One region of the Streptomyces sp. DS1-CR2 genome, then DNA from elsewhere that is predicted to be linked to it. Evidence: riboswitches for the same ligand, from Rfam matches in the RefSeq annotation. Region 1 holds a riboswitch; the other holds the start of a gene.
The links. A riboswitch is a leader RNA that binds a small molecule or an ion and turns the genes downstream of it on or off. The one in region 1 is predicted to bind thiamine pyrophosphate.
Positions count from the first base shown of each region.

Region 1 (9,116 bases):
TGTAGACGCCGTACTGGCCGGTGTCGTCGGGCATCGGCTGCGGCGCGTAGACCGACGTCACCTCGGCCGCGGACTCGGGCTCGGGGGCGGCCGGGTCGGCCGACTCGTACTCCAGGTCGGAGACCTCGAGGACCGGGTCCTGGTGGACCGGCTCCCTGAGCTTGCGCCGCTTGCTGACGCCGGGGTTCCCGCCGAGCGCCCAGCCCGTGGAGAAGCCCCTGCGGAACGACAGCGTCACATACGTCTGGCCGACCGCGAACGTGATGGCGCCGATCCCGATGACGATCACCGACGGGATCAGCACACCGAGGACGACGCCGACAAAGCCGACGAAGGCGAGCAGCCGGAAGCGCAGCCTCGCCTTGTACTGGAGCAGTACCTCACCGAGCAGCCACAACGCGACGATTCCGAACGCGATGTAGAGGACCGTCCAGCCCATGTACGCCCCTCTCGTACGGCCGCCGCCCCTGGTGGAATACGGCCGGGTCAGGCCCGCTGGTCGTGCAGGCCCAGATTCTCGTAGATCTCCAGTGTCGCCGTGGAGTTGTTGAGCGTGATGAAGTGCAGACCCGGAACGCCCTCGTCCAGCAGCTTCGCGCAGAACTCCGTCGCGAACTCGATGCCAATGGAGCGTACAGCCGCCGGATCGTCTTTGGCTGTGAGGATGCGCTCTTTCAGGGCGGGCGGGAACGTGGCGTTGCTGAGCTGCGGCAGCCGCTCCAGCATGCGCACGCTCGTGACCGGCATGATCTCCGGGATGACGGGGGTGTCGCAACCCGCTGCCTCGACCCGGTCGCGCAGCCGCAGGTATTCCTCGGGGTAGAAGAACATCTGGGTGATCGCGTAGTCGGCGCCCGCCCGGCACTTGTCCACGAAGTGGCGGACGTCGGAGTCCCAGTCCTCGGAGCGCGGGTGCATCGCAGGGAAGGCCGCGACGCCTACGCAGAAGTCGCCCGACTCCTTGATGAGCCGGACCAGTTCGGCGGCGTAGGTCAGGCCCTCGGGGTGCGCGAGCCAGTCGGCCATGGGGTCGCCGGGCGGGTCTCCGCGCACGGCGAGGATGTTCCTGATGCCCGCGTCCGCGTACTGCCCGATGATGTTGCGCAGCTCGGCCACGGAGTGGTCGACGGCCGTGAGGTGGGCGACCGGGGTCAGGGTCGTGTCGGCGACGATCTGCTCGGTCTCGCGGACGGTGCCCGCGCGGGTGGAGCCACCGGCGCCGTACGTCACGGAGACGAAGTCGGGCGCGACGGCCTCGACTCGTCGCAGCGCGTTCCAGAGGTTCCGCTCACCCTTCGGGGTCTTCGGCGCCGAGAACTCGAACGAGAAGGTCGTCTTGCCGGTCGCGAGCATGTCGCGCACGGTGCGTGCGCGATCAGTCCTGGTGGAAGCGGTGCCAAGGGCCATATGGGCAGGTTAGCCACGGGAGGGCCCTGCCCCTAATCCCCGTCCACCCTGCGGACACACGTCTTGGCGGGGCCCGGCCGAACGGGTCAGGCCGTACGCAGCCGCTTCGCGAAGCCGGCCGCCGCCGCGCCCGGGTCGTCCGCCTCGGTGATGGCGCGGACCACGACGACGCGGCTTGCGCCCGCTTCCAGTACCTCGTCCAGATTGCCCGCGTCGATGCCGCCGATCGCGAACCAGGGGCGGTCCGGGCCGAGCGAGGCCGTGTGGCGCACCAGGTCGAGGCCGGGCGCGTACCGGCCGGGCTTGGTGGGGGTCGGCCAGCAGGGGCCGGTGCAGAAATAGTCCACGCCGTCCTGGACGGCGGCCGCGGCGGCCTCCGTGTCGGCGTGCGTGGAGCGGCCGATCAGGACGTCCTCGCCGAGGATGGCGCGGGCGGCCGCGACCGGCAGGTCGCCCTGGCCCAGGTGCAGGACGTCGGCGCCGGCGGCGTGGGCGACGTCCGCCCGGTCGTTGACCGCGAACAGCTTGCCGTGGCGCGCGGCGGCGTCGGCGAAGACGGCCAGGTGCTCCAGCTCCTCGCCCGCCTCCATGCCCTTGTCACGCAGCTGCACGATGTCCACGCCGTTCGCCAGGACGGCGTCGAGGAACTCGGGGAGGTCGCCCTGGCGCTTGCGGGCGTCCGTGCACAGGTACAGCCGGGCGTCGGCGAGCTGGGCGCGCTGCGTTGCGGCCATGGCCATGGGTGAGTCCCCCCTGGTCGGTGGCGTGCGGGCAGCGGTGAGCGCGGCCCGCACGCCGGACGGTTGTCAGGTCAGACGGCGAGCGCCTGGGCGCGGCGCTTCACCTCCGTGCCGCGATTCTCGCTCAGCGCCTGCGCGGGGGTGCCCGGCAGGGTCGGGTCGGGGGTGAAGAGCCACTCGAGCATCTCTTCGTCGTTGTAGCCGTCGTCCCTGAGCAGGGTCAGAGTCCCGGTGAGGCCCTTGACGACCTTGTCGCCGTCGATGAAGGCGGCGGGCACGTGCAGCGCCCTGTTCTCCCCACGGCGTACGGCGATCACCTGGCCTTCCTTCACCAGCTGCCGCACGCGCGTCACCTCCACGCCGAACTGCTCGGCGATGTCGGGGAGGGTGAGCCACTCGGGGACGAGAGCATCGATCTTTGCGTCAATCTCGGTCACAGGACAAGCCTGCCATCTTGGACTGACAGTGGGAAACGCGGCCACGCAAAAGGCCCGGTCGCCCCGGCGGGGCGGTCAGACGACAGCGGCCTTCAGCGGGCGGGCCGGGTCGCTGATGACCTGCGGGTCCAGAGGGGCGCCCGACTCGATGAGCTTGCGCCCCTGGGCCAGGTCGCGCGGGCGGCCCACGGCGAGGACGCCGACGAGCCGGCTCTGGCGCAGCCAGCACACGCTCCAGGACGCGCCCTGCGGGTCGCCGCGCCACACGGTGGTGTCGGCGGCCGCGTGATGTCCGGCGTACTGCACGAAGCGGCCGAACTGCTCCGACCAGAAGTACGGCACGGGGTCGTACGTCGCCGGGTTCTCGCCGATGATGTTGGCGGCGACCGTGCGGGGGCCCTGGAGCGCGTTGTCCCAGTGGTGGACCATCAGGCGCTCGCCGTACCGGCCCGAAGGGAAGGACGAGCAGTCGCCGACGGCGTACACATCGGGCTCGGAGGTGCGCAGGCGGTTGTCCGCCACGACCTCGCGGTGGGCGCCGAGCGTGATGCCGGAGCCGGTGAGCCAGCCGGTGGCGGGGCGGGCCCCGATGCCGACGACCACGGCACCTGCGGGCACCCGGGTGCCGTCGTCGAGGACCACGGATCCCGGCTCGATGTGCTCCACGCGCGCGTGGGTGCGCAGTTCCGCCCCGGCGTCCGCGTACCAGGCGGCCATGGGGGCGGCGACCTCCTCGGGCAGCGCTCCGGCGAGCGGCCGCTCGGCCGCCTCGACGACGGTGACCTCGCATCCGGCCTCACGGGCCGCGGTGGCGAACTCGGCGCCGATCCAGCCCGCGCCGACGACGACGATGTGGCGCTGCGCGGCGAGGACGGGGCGCAGGCGTTCGGCGTCGTCGAGCGTGCGCAGCAGATGGACGCCGGGGATGTCCTCCGTGCCGGGCAGCCGGATGGGCTCGGCGCCGGTCGCGAGGACGAGGACGTCGTAGGGGGCGGGTCCGGTGGCGGTGTCGAGGGTGTGCTCGGCGGGGCGTACGCCGGTGACCTCGCGGCCCAGTTCGAGCGTGATGTCGAGGGCTTCGAAGTCCACGTCGAAGGCAGACCCCTCGGCCTTGCCGAGCAGGACGGCCTTGGACAGCGGAGGCCGGTCGTACGGCTGGTGGGGTTCCGCGCCGATCAGCGTGACGGCGCCGGTGAAGCCCTGTTCGCGCAGGGCCACGGCGGTCTGGACCCCCGCCATCCCGGCGCCGACGATGACGACGTGCCGCCCTGCCTGGGGCACCGGGGCCTGGTTCTGGGTCTGCTCGCTCACCGGATCACCATATGCACCTGACGTTCAGTCAGTCAGCGGGCCGCGTCACTCCGGTCCCGTGACGTCTTCCACACCGGCCGCCGGTTCGACCGCTTCGGCCGTCCGCGCCCCCGCCGTCAGGCGCCCGGGACCTCTTCGACGACGCTCGTCCCGCTGCCCGCCTGCGACTCCCACTCCCACGTCTCGTCCAGCCGCACCCGCCCGTCGGGAAGGTCCGCGACGAGCGAGACGCAGTGTCCGGAGGAGGTCGTCGCGTCCGTCTTCAGCTGTACGTACCTGAAGTCGATCCGGTCGCCCTCACGGATGCCCACGAGGTGGCCGCGCACGACGTCCCCGCCCGCGTACTCGGCCCAGATCCGGCCGTCCTCCTCGTGGTACGTGAACCGCGTCCGCGTACCCACCTGACCGGGGGCCTGGTCGGCGACCGGGGCGAGGACGAGTCCGTCGAGCGAGCGGGCCATGCGGGCGGGCTCCCTTACTGGGGGTCGGGGGGACGGTTTAGGGTGACCACCGTAAAGCACTCGCGGGAGCCCGGACGCACCGGGCTGAGAGGGAGGCTGTGACGGCCTCCGACCGTACGAACCTGATCCGGGTCATGCCGGCGAAGGGAGGGGCTGGACGCCCATGTCGCGTACTTCAGAAGGCTCGGAAGGCTCCGACGTCCTGGTCGTGGGCGGCGGGATCATCGGTCTCGTCACCGCGTGGCGGGCCGCGCAGCGCGGGCTGCGCACCGCGGTCGTGGACCCCGAACCGGGCGGCGGGGCCGCGCAGGTGGCGGCCGGGATGCTCGCCGCCGTCACCGAACTGCACTACGGAGAGGCCGAACAGACCCTCCTCGGGCTCAACGTGGAGTCCGCGCGCCGCTATCCGGCGTTCGCGGCCGAGCTCTCCGAGGCCACCGGGCTCGACCTCGGCTACCGCGCGTGCGGCACCCTCGCCGTCGCGCTCGACGCGGACGACCGCGCGCACCTTCGGGAACTGCACGCCCTCCAGCGCAAGTCGGGCCTGGAGTCGGAGTGGCTGACGGGCCGTGAGTGCCGGCGCCTCGAACCGATGCTTGCCCCGTCCGTGCGGGGCGGCCTGCGCGTCGACGGTGACCACCAGATCGACCCGAGGCGCCTCGCGAAGGCCCTTGTCGCGGCCTGTGAGCGGGCCGGGGTGCGGTTCCACCGGCAGTGGGCCGAGCGGCTGACAGTCGTCCGCGAGGGCGCGCGCGGCGTGGTCCTCGCCGACGGCACCGGGCTCGACGCGGACCAGGTCGTCCTCGCCGGCGGCAGCCTCAGCGGCCGCCTCGCCGGAGTCCCGGACGACGTGCTGCCGCCGGTACGCCCGGTGAAGGGACAGGTCCTGCGCCTGACCGTGCCGAAGGTGTACGCACCGTTCCTGAGCCGCACCGTGCGCGCCGTCGTGCGCGGCGGCAACCTCTATCTGGTGCCCCGGGTCAACGGCGAACTCGTCGTCGGGGCCACCAGCGAGGAGCTCGGCTGGGACACGACGGTCACCGCGGGCGGCGTCTACGAGCTGCTGCGCGACGCCCACGAGCTGGTTCCCGGCATCACGGAGCTGCCGCTCACGGAGACCCGCGCGGGCCTGCGCCCCGCCTCTCCCGACAACGCCCCGATCCTCGGCCCGACCGCTCTGCCGGGCCTGCTGCTCGCCACCGGCCACTACCGCAACGGCGTGCTGCTCACGCCGGTCACCGGCGACTCCATGGCCCACGTCCTCGCCACGGGCGAACTCCCCGAAGTGGCCCGCCCCTTCACTCCGCGGCGCTTCGGCGCCGTCCCCGCACCCGTCTCTGTGGAGCAGTCCGTATGACCGTGTCCGTCACCCACGTATCCGTGAACGGCGAGGGCCGCCAGGTCGCCCCGGGCACCACGCTCGACGCTCTCGTCTCGGCGCTGACCACCGCGCCGTCCGGGGTCGCCGCCGCACTCAACGAAACCGTCGTCCCGCGCGCGCAGTGGGCCGTCACCGCACTCTCGGACGGGGACCGAGTCGAGGTCCTCACCGCGGTCCAGGGAGGCTGAACCCATGGCTGACGACTCCTTGGTCATCGGCGGTACGTCCTTCTCGTCCCGCCTGATCATGGGCACGGGCGGGGCGCCCAGCCTCGACGTCCTGGAACGCTCCCTCGTCGCGTCCGGCACGGAGCTGACGACCGTCGCGATGCGGCGCGTGGACGCGAGCGTGCAGGGCTCCGTGCTCTCCGTCCTGGAGAAACTGGGGATCCAGGTGCTGCCCAACACGGCGGGCTGTTTCACCGCCGGTGAGGCCGTCCTGACCGCCCGCCTCGCGCGCGAGGCCCTCGGCACCGACCTGGTCAAGCTGGAGGTCATCGCGGACGAGCGCACCCTGCTGCCCGACCCGATCGAGCTCCTGGACGCGGCCGAGATCCTCGTCGACGACGGCTTCACCGTTCTGCCTTACACGAACGACGACCCGGTGCTCGCGCGGAAGCTGGAGGACGTGGGCTGCGCCGCTGTCATGCCGCTCGGCTCCCCCATCGGCTCCGGGCTCGGCATCCGCAACCCGCACAACTTCCAGCTGATCACCGAGCACGCGCGCGTGCCGGTGATCCTGGACGCGGGCGCCGGGACCGCGTCCGACGCGGCGCTCGCGATGGAGCTGGGGTGCGCCGGTGTGATGCTCGCCTCAGCCGTGACCCGCGCGCAGGAGCCGATCCTGATGGCGGAGGGCATGCGGCACGCGGTCGAGGCGGGGCGGCTGGCGTTCCGGGCGGGCCGGATCCCCCGCAGGCACTTCGCCGAGGCCTCGTCGCCCGTGTCCGGGATGGCCAGGCTCGACCCGGAGCGGCCCGCGTTCTGAGGGCCGTACAGCGCGGTCACAGCTCTGCTGCAGTACGGCCGTCCGTGGACGACTGCGGAGCCGGGTGTCGGCGGCGGCTCGTACACTCGCCTGCGTGGACACGACCCTTCAGGACCCTCTCGTCGGGCAGGTGCTCGACGGCCGGTACCGCGTCGACGCACGCATCGCGGTCGGCGGGATGGCCACGGTCTACAGGGCCGTGGACACCCGCCTCGACCGCGTGCTCGCGCTCAAGGTGATGCACCCGGCCCTCGCCGCCGACGTCTCGTTCGTCGAGCGCTTCATCCGCGAGGCCAAGTCCGTCGCCCGGCTCTCCCACCCGAATGTGGTCGGGGTCTTCGACCAGGGCGCGGACGGCCAGTACGTCTATCTGGCGATGGAGTACGTCGCGGGCTGCACCCTGCGGGACGTCCTGAGGGACCGCGGGGCACTGCGGCCGCGTGCCGCGCTCGACATCCTGGAGCCGGTCCTCGCCGCGCTCGGCGCCGCGCACCGCGCGGGCTTCGTGCACCGCGACATGAAGCCGGAGAACGTCCTGATAGGGGACGACGGCCGCGTGAAGGTGGCGGACTTCGGCCTCGTACGGGCCGTGGACACCGTCACGAACACCACGGGCGCCGTCCTCGGCACCGTCTCCTACCTCGCCCCCGAGCAGATCGAGTCGGGCACCGCCGACCCCCGCGTCGACGTGTACGCGTGCGGGGTGGTGCTCTACGAGATGCTCACGGGCGCCAAGCCGCACTCGGGCGACTCCCCCGCCCAGGTCCTCTACCAGCACCTGAACGAGGACGTGCCGCCCCCGTCCGCGTCCGTGCCCGGCCTGCCCGCGGAGCTGGACCAGCTCGTCGCGTCCGCGACCGCGCGCACGCCCGGACCCAGGCCGTACGACGCGGTGGCGCTGCTCGCCCAGGTCAGGGGGGCCAGGGCCGCCCTCACGGACGCACAGCTCGACGCGGTGCCGCCGGCCGCACGGCCCGAGGACCTCGGGGACCGTGACATCTCGGACGACCGTACGAGCGTGATCCCGCGGGCGCTGCGGACCAGGGGCATACAGCTCCCGCTGCCCGCCGACGACCAGGACCCGCAGGCGGAGCTGAACCGCACGAGCCGCTTCGAGACACCTCCCCCGCCGCCCGCACCTTCCCGGAGGCGTCGTCCGCGGCGCGGTGTGCTCGCCGCCGTCGCGGCCGTGCTGCTCGCCCTCGGCCTCGGCGCGGGCGTCTGGTACATCAACTCGGGCCAGTTCACGAAGGTCCCGCCGCTGCTCGCCAAGACGCAGACGCAGGCGAAGGAGCGGCTCTCCGACGCGGGCCTCGACCTCGGGCACGTCAAGCGCGCGTACAGCGACACCGTGAAGCGCGGCACCGTCATCGCCAGTGACCCCGGGGCGGGTGCCCGCATCCGGGACAACGGGGCGGTGGATCTGACGGTGTCCCTGGGCCCGGAGACCGTGCAGGTTCCCGATCTCGAGGGCACGCCCCTCGCCAGGGCCGAGCGCCGGCTGAAGGACGCGGGCCTGGAGCCCGGCATGGTCACCAGGGAGTTCGGCGAGGACGTCCCCAAGGGGTCGGTGATCGCCACGGACCCGGCGTCCGGCACGACCCGCAAGGCCGGTTCGGCTGTCGCGCTCAAGGTCAGCAGGGGCAGTGCGGTGGACGTCCCGGACGTGACGGGCGAGGCCGAGGAGGACGCCATCGCCGACCTTCAGGACGCGGGTCTGAAGGCCGAGATCGCCACGGAGCGGGTGCACTCGGACGCGGACAAGGGCAGCGTCGCCGCGCAGTCCCCCGTCGAGGGCAAGCAGCTCGGCGAGGGTGACACGGTCACGCTGAAGATCTCCAAGGGCCCGGTCATGGTCGAGGTCCCCGACGTCGTGGGCATGAGCGTCGACGACGCCGAGCACAAGCTCCAGGACAGCGGGTTCGACGTCGAGAAGGACCGCGGTCTGCTCGGCCTGTTCGGCGACACCGTGAAGAAGCAGTCCGTGGCGGGCGGTGACGAGGCCCCGAAGGGGTCGACGATCACCATCCAGATCCGCTGACGGAGCGCCCACGCGCGCGTGCCACCCTTGACCGGTGAGCAGCACCGATTCCCTCCCCCGTAACCCGGTCGGCAGCCATGTCCCCGTCGCCGGCGGCCTGGCCTCCGTAGGGCTCTCGTACGCGCGCGAGCTGGAGGCCGAGACCGTCCAGGTCTTCGTCGCCAACCCGCGGGGCTGGGCGACGCCTCCCGGCAACCCGAAGCAGGACGAGGAGTTCCGCGCGGCCTGCGCCGCCGAGGGGATTCCGGCGTACGTCCACGCGCCCTATCTGATCAATTTCGGCTCGCACACCGAGGCGACCGTGGAGAAGTCCGTTCAGTCGCTGCGGCACTCGCTGCGCCGGGCCCGGGA
Region 1 is NZ_CM147085.1:2,673,054-2,682,169, forward strand. Features, by position in the region: gene ACY0PA_RS13145 (hypothetical protein) at 1-439, opposite strand, end outside; gene metF (methylenetetrahydrofolate reductase [NAD(P)H]) at 487-1,407, opposite strand; gene thiE (thiamine phosphate synthase) at 1,494-2,141, opposite strand; gene ACY0PA_RS13160 (Rv2175c family DNA-binding protein) at 2,219-2,584, opposite strand; gene ACY0PA_RS13165 (NAD(P)/FAD-dependent oxidoreductase) at 2,660-3,895, opposite strand; gene ACY0PA_RS13170 (avidin-fold protein) at 4,012-4,356, opposite strand; TPP riboswitch at 4,409-4,522, shown strand; gene thiO (glycine oxidase ThiO) at 4,520-5,713, shown strand; gene thiS (sulfur carrier protein ThiS) at 5,710-5,925, shown strand; gene ACY0PA_RS13185 (thiazole synthase) at 5,930-6,724, shown strand; gene pknB (Stk1 family PASTA domain-containing Ser/Thr kinase) at 6,819-8,765, shown strand; gene ACY0PA_RS13195 (deoxyribonuclease IV) at 8,800-9,116, shown strand, end outside.

Region 2 (9,116 bases), 5.9 Mb from region 1:
CGTGCGCGTCTGCGGGGACTTCTGTGCCTGGGACGGCACCGCGTTCCCGATGCGGTCGCTCGGCTCGTCGGGCGTGTGGGAGCTGTTCCTGCCGGACATCGGCGAGGGAGCGCTGTACAAGTTCGACATCACGCGCCCCGACGGTTCGCACACCGTGCGCGCGGACCCGCTGGCCCGGCGCACCGAGGTGCCGCCCGCGACCGCGTCCGTCGTGACGGAGTCGTCCCACACGTGGGGGGACTCCGCGTGGATGAAGAAGCGCGGGCAGCGTCCGGTGCACGAGGCGCCCTTCTCGGTGTACGAGGTCCATCTGCCCTCCTGGCGGCCGGGCATGAACTACCGCGATGTCGCCGACCAGCTCGCCACCTACGTGAGTGATCTCGGCTTCACCCACGTCGAGTTCATGCCCGTGGCCGAGCATCCGTTCGGCGGGTCGTGGGGCTACCAGGTCACCGGCTTCTACGCCCCGACGTCCCGCATGGGCACACCCGACGACTTCCGGTACCTCGTCGACACCCTGCACCAGGCAGGCATCGGCGTGATCGTGGACTGGGTGCCGGCCCACTTCCCGAAGGACGACTGGGCGCTGGCGGGCTTCGACGGCACCGCCCTGTACGAGCCGCAGGACCCGCGCCGCGCCGAGCACCCGGACTGGGGCACCCTCGAGTTCGACTACGGCCGCAAGGAGGTCCGCAACTTCCTGGTCGCCAACGCCGTGTACTGGTGCGAGGAGTTCCACATCGACGGCCTGCGCGTCGACGCCGTCGCCTCCATGCTCTACCTCGACTACTCGCGCGAGGAAGGCCAGTGGTCGCCGAACGGGCACGGCGGCCGCGAGAACCTCGACGCCGTGGCCTTCCTCCAGGAGATGAACGCGACGGTGTACCGCCGCTGCCCGGGCGTCGTGACGATCGCCGAGGAGTCGACCGCGTGGGACGGCGTCACGCGGCCGACCCACCACATCGGCCAGGGCGGCTTCGGGGGTCTCGGCTTCGGCCTGAAGTGGAACATGGGCTGGAGCCATGACTCGCTGCAGTACATCGTGCACGAGCCCGTGCACCGCAAGTACCACCACAACGAGCTGACGTTCTCGATGGTGTACGCCTACAGCGAGAACTATCTGCTTCCCCTCTCGCACGACGAAGTGGTGCACGGCAAGCGCGCGCTCGTGTCGAAGATGCCCGGCGACTGGTGGCAGCGGCGAGCCGACCACCGCGCGTACCTCGGCTTCATGTGGGCCCACCCGGGCAAGCAACTCCTGTTCATGGGGCAGGAGTTCGCGCAGGGGGCCGAGTGGTCGGAGGGGCACGGCCCGGACTGGTGGCTCCTCGACCCGGCCTACGAGGCCGAGCCGGACCACCGCGGGGTCCTCGACCTGGTGCGCGACCTCAACCACGAGTACGCGGCCGCGCCCGCCCTCTGGGAACGGGACACCACGCCCGCGGGGTTCTCGTGGATCACCGCGGACGCGGCCGACGACAACGTCCTCGCGTTCCTGCGGTTCGCGGCGGACGGCGCGCCCCTGCTGGCCGTGTGCAACTTCTCCCCGGCGGTCCGCGAGAACTACCGGCTCGGCGTGCCGGACTCGGTCCCCGGCTGGTTCGAGGTCCTGAACACGGACGCGGCAAGGTACGGCGGCAGCGACGTCGTCAACGCCGGCGTCCTCAAGCCGGACCCTCGGCCGAGCCACGGCCGGCCCGTCTCGATCCAGCTGACAGTGCCGCCGCTGGCGACGGTGTGGCTGCGGCCTGCCTGACCGGCGTCGAGGAGGTGGGCGAGGGCCGTCGCCGGGTCACGTGGAGTGGCGGCGGCCAACGGGGGGTACGGCAGCGCTGTGGTGAGGGGCTTCCGTCGGTGGTGATGGCGGCGGCATTGCAGGGGTGTGAAATCACCCGGGGCGCCCGGGACCGCGCTTGACCGTGTCGCGCAGGCGCTGCGACGCTCGCAGACATGTCCGCGACGAGCACTCCCGTCTCGCGGCCCGTTGATGCCCGGCACGATGCGCCGATGGCGTGTACGGGCCGCTGTCCGGCGACCCTGCGCCGCATCTGAGGCACGCGTACGCGATCTGCGTCCGCCCCCGTTCACACGGACATCGAGGCAGGCCACTCCCGCCGCCTCAATTGCCGCCCCTCCAGCCGCACTTGGCCACGCTCGGGCCAACGTCGCGTCCTTCGCGCCCGCCCCGAAAGGACCCTCATCATGACCTCCGCACCCACCACGGACACCCTCCCGGCCCAGAACTCCGACGACGGCCCCGGTATCACGGTCGAGAAGGTCGGCGGCCGGCTCGGCGCCGTCATCTCCGGCGTACGTCTCGGCGGCGACCTCCCGCCCGCAACCGTCGCTGCCGTCCGCTCCGCACTGCTGCGCCACAAGGTCGTCTTCTTCCGTGGCCAGGACCACCTGGACGAGGACAGCCACGAGGCGTTCGGCCGGCTCCTCGGCACGCCGGTCGCCCACCCCACCGTCCCGTCCGTGGACGGCCGTTACTCGTTCCCGATCGACTCGGACCACGGAGGACGCGCCAACCAGTGGCACACGGACGTCACCTTCGTGCCCGCCTACCCGGCGTTCTCCATCCTGCGCGCCGTGACCGTACCGCCCTACGGCGGGAACACCCTGTGGGCCAACACTGCCACTGCCTACGCGCATCTGCCCGCGTCGCTGCGCGCGCTCGCGGACGGGCTGCGCGCCGTGCACTCGAACGACTACGACTACGCGGCGCTGCGCCCGGACGCCGTGCCGGAGCAGCTCGAGCGGTTCCGTGAGGTGTTCGCGTCGACCAAGTTCCTCACCGAGCACCCGGTGGTCCGCGTGCACCCGGAGACCGGCGAGCGCGGGCTGCTGCTCGGCAACTTCGTGCAGCGCATCGCCGGTCTGACCGGCCGGGACTCGCGCGCGCTCGTCGACCTGTTCCAGTCGCACATCGAACGCCCCGAGAACACGGTGCGCTGGCAGTGGCGGGCGGGGGACGTCGCCATCTGGGACAACCGCGCCACGCAGCACTACGGCGTGGACGACTCCGACGACCACGAGCGCAAGCTGCGCCGGGTGACGATCGACGGCGACGTGCCCGTGGGCGTCGACGGCCGTTCCTCAGTGCTCCTGTCCCCCGAGTCAGTGCCGGACCCGGCCTTCGGCATCGCTTCGGGGAACTCGGCCGCGTAGGGGGGCCGGCCCGGCGCCGCCCGGAAGCGATCAAGGGGACTGGTTGCGCCTCCCCTCAGACCCCGTACCCGCACGACCCGCCCGCCAGTAGGTCTTCGACCTCGCTGTGGGCGGCGCTGACGATGGCCGTCACTGCGTGCGCCGCTTCGGCCGAACGGCCCGTGGCTACCGCCTCGGCCACCTCCTGGTGGCCGGCTCACCGGGGCATCGAGGTCGAGCCGGCCCTCCTGGGCGAGGATGTGCGCGCCCAGGCTCACCAGACCCTAGCCGCCCGAGAAGACGGGGACGGCGGTGTCCAGTTCCCAGGCGCGCCCGGTCCGCTCGTCCGAGACGCCGCCCCACAGGTTCGACGACCTTCCGTCCGCCGGCGAACACCGTGACGGCGGCGCCGAGTTCGGGGAACTCCGCGAAGTTCCGCGCGAACACATCGGCGACGGCCCCGAACCGTTCATCGGCCCAACCGTGGCGCTGTTTCATCGTGTCCCGTCCTCAGCGTGTCCCTGGGGTCGCGGAGCCCGGTCCCGTGTGCCCGTACCGTCCGCGATCTTCGAATCGATCACGGTACGGGGGTGCGCCACACACCTCGAACGCATTGCGCGCGGCGGTGTGCGCCGTCCACGCAGCGGACGCCGCCACTCCCCCGGGGGTTGCCTCCTCGAACAGGGAAGCTAACCTTGCCGACGTACCGGACACGGGGTGCCCCGCACGAGGGCTGAGATCACACCCGTCGAACCTGAACCAGTTAGCACTGGCGGAGGGATGTCAGCCAATGTCGTTGCCCCATGCCCCGAGCAGCACCGGGACCACCGGACCGCGCTCCGTCTTCGACGGGCGGATGCCCGCGGCGCCCGGTGATCTGCGGGTCGAGGCGCGCGGGATCGCGCCGGTCCCCGAGACCCACCGCTACGGCGGCGCCGGGCGCCTGTTCACCGTGTGGTTCGCCCCGAACCTGACCATGACCGGCGTCTTCACCGGCACCGTCGGCATCGCACTCGGCCTGGACTTCGCCACCGCACTGGCCGCCGTCGTCATCGGCACCCTCGTCGGCGCCGTGCCCACCGCGTATCTCGGTACGTGGGGCAGCGCGACCGGCGCGGGGCAGCTCCCGCTGGCGCGGCTCGCGTTCGGCCGGGCCGTCGCGGTGCCCGGCGTCCTGCAGTGGCTGTCGTCGGTCGCCTGGGACGCGCTGATCGGCCTCTTCGGCGGTGACGCGCTCGCCCGGCTGTGCGGCTGGCCGTTCTGGGTCGGCGTGCTCGTGACGATGCTGGCGCAGGGCGCGCTGGGCGTGCTCGGCTACGAGGCCGTCCACCGGCTCCAGAAGCTGATGACCTTCGTACTGGCCGCCGCCTTCGTGGTCCTCGCCGTCAGGCTTCTCGACGGTGTCCATCCGGTCACCAACGGGGCCGCGCACGGCGCCGACCAGGCCGGCGCGTTCGTCCTGACCAGCACGATCGCGCTCAGCCTGTCCCTGTCCTGGGCGCCCTACGCCAGCGACTTCAGTCGCTACCTCCCGGCGGCCACATCCCGTCAGCGCATGTTCTGGTTCACGCTCCTCGGCGTCACCGTTTCCTTCGTCGCTGTCCAGGCCCTCGGGCTGTGGGGCGCCTCCGTCTTCACCGACCAGACCGCGCGCGGCGTCGACGAGCTGCTCGGCGGCGGCGTTCTCGGCTCCTTCGGGCTGCTCGCCGTGGCGCTGGCGGCCCTGTGCAGCAACGCCATGAACGACTACAGCGGCTCGCTGGCCCTGCAGACCATCGGCGTCCGGATCCCGCGGCCGCTCGCGGCGGCGCTCGCTGCGGTGCTCGGCTTCCCGCTGGTGCTGTGGATGCATGCCGCCGACACCGCGGCCCGCTTCCAGAACGTCCTGCTGTTCGTCGGCTACTGGATCCCGGGCTTCGTCGCGGTCGTGGCCGTCGACTGGTTCGCGCGCGCCAGGGCCCGGGGCGGCGCGCCGGTCGACCTGGCCGCCGAGTCCGCCCGGCCACAGCCCTGGTGGCCCGGGCTCCTCGCCTTCGTCGCCGCCTTCGCCGCGGCGGTCCCGTTCATGGACAGCGGCCTGTACGTGGGCCCGGTCGCAAAGGCCCTGCACGGCGCCGACCTCGCGTACTACGTGGCCTTCGTCGCCGCGCTCGTCGTGTACGCGCCCCTGAGGCTGCGCCGCCCGACCGCTGACGCCCGCACCGCACCGTACGAGGAGGCCCGCACATGACCGTGCCTGCGAGCAGCGGACGCGTCGCGCCGCCCCGCGTCCTGACCGTCGCCGGTTCGGATTCGGGCGGTGGCGCCGGGATCCAGGCCGACCTCAAGACGATGCTGGCGCTCGGTGCCCACGGCATGAGCGTCCTGACGGCCGTCACCGCGCAGAATTCCCTCGGGGTCCAGGGAGCGTGGGAACTCCCTGTCGACGCGGTGCGCACGCAGTACCGCAGCGTCGTGGACGACATCGGCGTCCAGGCGGTCAAGACCGGGATGCTCTCGTCGCCGGTCCTCGTCGAGGCGGTGGCCGAACTGCTCGCCGGCACGGACGCCCCCGTGGTCGTGGACCCGGTGAGCGTCTCCAAGCACGGCGATCCACTGCTCGCCGAGGACGCGCTGGACGCCGTACGCACGAAGCTGCTGCCGGTCGCGACAGTGACCACGCCGAATCTGGACGAGGTGGCGCAGCTGACCGGCCTCGCCGTCACGGACGACGACGGCATGCGCCGGGCCGCGGCACGGCTCCTGTCGTTCGGCCCGCGCTGGGTGGTCGTCAAGGGCGGCCATCTGCCCGGGGCGGCCGTCGACCTGCTCACCGACGGCACGGAGGAGCACTGGCTGCGCGCTCCCCGCCACGACAACCGGCACACGCACGGCACGGGTTGCACCCTGGCGTCGGCCGTCGCCGTGGGCCTCGCCCATGGCCTGCCCGTGCCGGAGTCCGTCCGCCTGGCGAAGGAGTACGTCACGGGGGCGATCGCCGCCGGATTCGCACTGGGGTCGGGCATCGGCCCCGTGGACCATGGGTGGCGCCTGCCGGCCGACCGTTCCATGACTACAGGGCGACGGGACTAGGGCCTGTCTTCAAATTCCCGTCGTCCGCCCGAAGGGCGGGCCCAGCGGCGTCTGGTGCGTGCAGCTGCAAGGCGGAGGAGGGCGTCGACGCGATGGGGGTCCCCCCTGCTCGAGCGCAGCCGAGAGCTTGGGGGAGTCGGCAACCGACGACAACGCCGCAGATGCGCGTGCCAGACGCCGCTGGGCAGGCGGGAATTTGAAGACAGGCCCTAGGACCATGTGGTGCGCGCAACACGCCCACCTGCACACAATCAGGGCCCGATGGGTGTGCCCGCCCTCCCATCCACTTGACTGTTGCCATGACCACCCTGCCCCGCCAGCCTCAACAGGCCCCGCCGACCGGCCACATGATCGTGTGCGGTGGTGACGCGCTCGCCGAGCGGCTCGCCGCCGAACTGCGCGCCGTATACGGCGAGCGGGTCACCGTCGTGGTGCCATCCGTACGCGTCACCAGGCAGGGCACCGGTCCGGCCGGACGGGCGCGGGCGGCCGCCCTGCTCTCGCGGATGCAGGCGGTCATGAGCCGTACCGTGTCCACCGTGGCCGGCGACAGCGTTCCGCCGCCGCGGGTCATGGAGGCGCCGGAACTCGACGAGGAGGCGCTGGCCGAGGCCGGTGTGGCCGACGCCGCCGCGCTGGCCCTCGTACACGGCGACGACGAGACCAACATCCGGGCCGCCCTGGCCGCCCGCCGTCTCAACCCCCAACTGCGCCTGGTCATCCGGCTCTACAACCGCAAGCTCGGCCAGCACCTGGAACACCTCCTCGACCAGGCCGCCGCACTCTCCGCCCCCGGCGTCGACCCCGAGGCACTGGACACCACGACGACCGTCCTGTCCGACGCCGACACCGCCGCACCAGCGCTCGCGGCCACCGCCGTCGCCGGTACCAGCAAGGTCGTCCAGGCCGACGGGCTCCTGCTGCGCGCCGTGGAGCGCACCCCGCCGGGCCGGGGCGAGGTCGCCGACCCCGGCCTGTGCACCCTCGCCCTGCTGTCCGCGACCGCCAACGACCCGGCGGGCGCCGAGGGTTCGGACGTGGGCGGCACGGAGGGCCCGCTGCTGCTGCCCGACGAACGCACGGTCGCCGCCGCGACCGGGCGTGGCACGGTGGTCCTGGAGGCCGTCTCCCCCACGGTCGCCACTCCCAACGGCCGTGCGAGCAGCCGCCGTATGCCCCTCGGCTCGCTGTTCTCGCGCCGGCTGCGCTGGTCCCTCGCCGGTCTCGTCACGAGCGTCCTCGGCCTGGCCGTCGCCTCCTGGGCCACCACCGGCGGCCACCCCCTGCACGCCGGATACCTCACGCTCCTCGACCTGTTCGCCATCGACGACCCGGCCATCGGGGAGCCGCTCGCCCGTCAGCTCCTCCAACTCCTCACGGGGCTCGCCGGACTGCTCCTTCTGCCCGTGCTCCTCGCGGCAGTCCTCGAAGCGCTCGGCACCTTCCGTACGGCATCGGCCCTGCGCCGCCCGCCGCGCGGCCTGTCCGGTCACGTCGTGCTCCTCGGTCTCGGCAAGATCGGCACCCGGGTTCTGGCCCGACTGCGTGAACTCGGCATCCCCGTCGTCTGCGTGGAGGAGGACCCCGAGGCGCGCGGCGTCGCCCTCGCCCGCCGCCTGCGCGTACCGACCGTCATCGGCGACGTCACCCAGGAAGGCGTCCTGGAGGCCGCCAAGGTGCACCGCGCCCACGCCCTGCTCGCCCTCACCAGCAGTGACATCACCAACCTCGAGGCCGCGCTGCACGCGCGGTCGGTCAAGCCCGATCTGCGGGTGGCGCTGCGCCTGTTCGACGACGGTTTCGCGACCGCCGTCTACCGCACGCTCCGCTCCGCGCATCCCCGGGCCCTGACCCGCAGCCGGAGCGTCTCCACGCTCGCCGCACCCGCGTTCGCGGGCGCCATGATGGGCCGCCAGATCCTCGGCGCCATCCCCGTCGAGCGCAGTGTGCTGCTCTTCGCCGCCCTCGATGTGGCGGGACATCCGCTGCTCGACGGCCGGACCGTCGCCGACTCGTTCCGGGCCGGTGCCTGGCGTGTGATCGCGCTCGACGCGACGGCGCCGAGCGAGCGGCGCCCCGACCTGGCCGCGTCCCCCGCCGACGACGACCCCGACCGCCCCACGGGTCTCGTGTGGGACCTTCACCCCGGGTATGTGCTGCGCACCGAGGACCGCGTGGTGCTCGCCGCGACGCGCCAGGGCCTGGCCGAACTCCTGCGGCGCGGCCCCCTGGCCCGTACCCGTGCGGGCGACTCCTAGGAAGCACGCTGCCCGGTGTGATCACCACCTCTCACCTTCTGTACGAGCCACCCGGCGAAGTGTGATCACCGGCTCTCCGCGCGCCTTATCCTTGATCCCGCCACACTCCTCCCGCTCGTCCTCGCGCTCGCGCGGGGCGAAGTACGTTCCGTGGCAACCAATTTGACGGGGCTGTCTTTCAAGGGTGGTGCGCAGGTTGTTGCTGGCGGATCGGTACCGGTTGCACAAGGCGATAGGCCGCGGCGGTATGGGTGAGGTGTGGCAGGCGACCGACGAGATGCTCGGCCGGCCCGTGGCCGTGAAGCTGCTCCTCGCGCAGGCCGCGGATCCGTCCGCGGCAGCCAGGTTTCGCATGGAGGCGCAGACTTCGGCGTCGCTCAGCCATCCGCATGTGGTGGGTGTCTACGACTTCGGCTCCTGGGAGCAACGCTTCTACCTCGTCATGGAACTCGTCGAGGGCGGCAGTCTGGCCCAGGAGACCGCGGGCGGCGCGCGGCTGACGCCGGAGCGCGTGGCCGACATCGCGACCGGCGCGGCCGCCGGTCTCGCGGCCGCCCACCGCCAGGGCGTGGTGCACCGGGACATCAAGCCGGGCAATCTGCTGCTCACCCCCGACGGCACGGTCAAGCTGGGCGA
Region 2 is NZ_CM147085.1:8,582,094-8,591,209, reverse strand. Features, by position in the region: gene glgB (1,4-alpha-glucan branching enzyme) at 1-1,756, shown strand, start outside; gene ACY0PA_RS40180 (TauD/TfdA dioxygenase family protein) at 2,203-3,171, shown strand; partial or broken gene ACY0PA_RS40175 (serine hydrolase) at 3,363-3,648, opposite strand; TPP riboswitch at 3,854-3,948, shown strand; gene ACY0PA_RS40170 (purine-cytosine permease family protein) at 3,941-5,380, shown strand; gene thiD (bifunctional hydroxymethylpyrimidine kinase/phosphomethylpyrimidine kinase) at 5,377-6,222, shown strand; gene ACY0PA_RS40160 (potassium channel family protein) at 6,522-8,480, shown strand; gene ACY0PA_RS40155 (serine/threonine-protein kinase) at 8,677-9,116, shown strand, end outside.
Region 2: linked by a shared signal. The riboswitch ahead of ACY0PA_RS40170 (purine-cytosine permease family protein) and the one ahead of thiO (glycine oxidase ThiO) in region 1 are both predicted to bind thiamine pyrophosphate.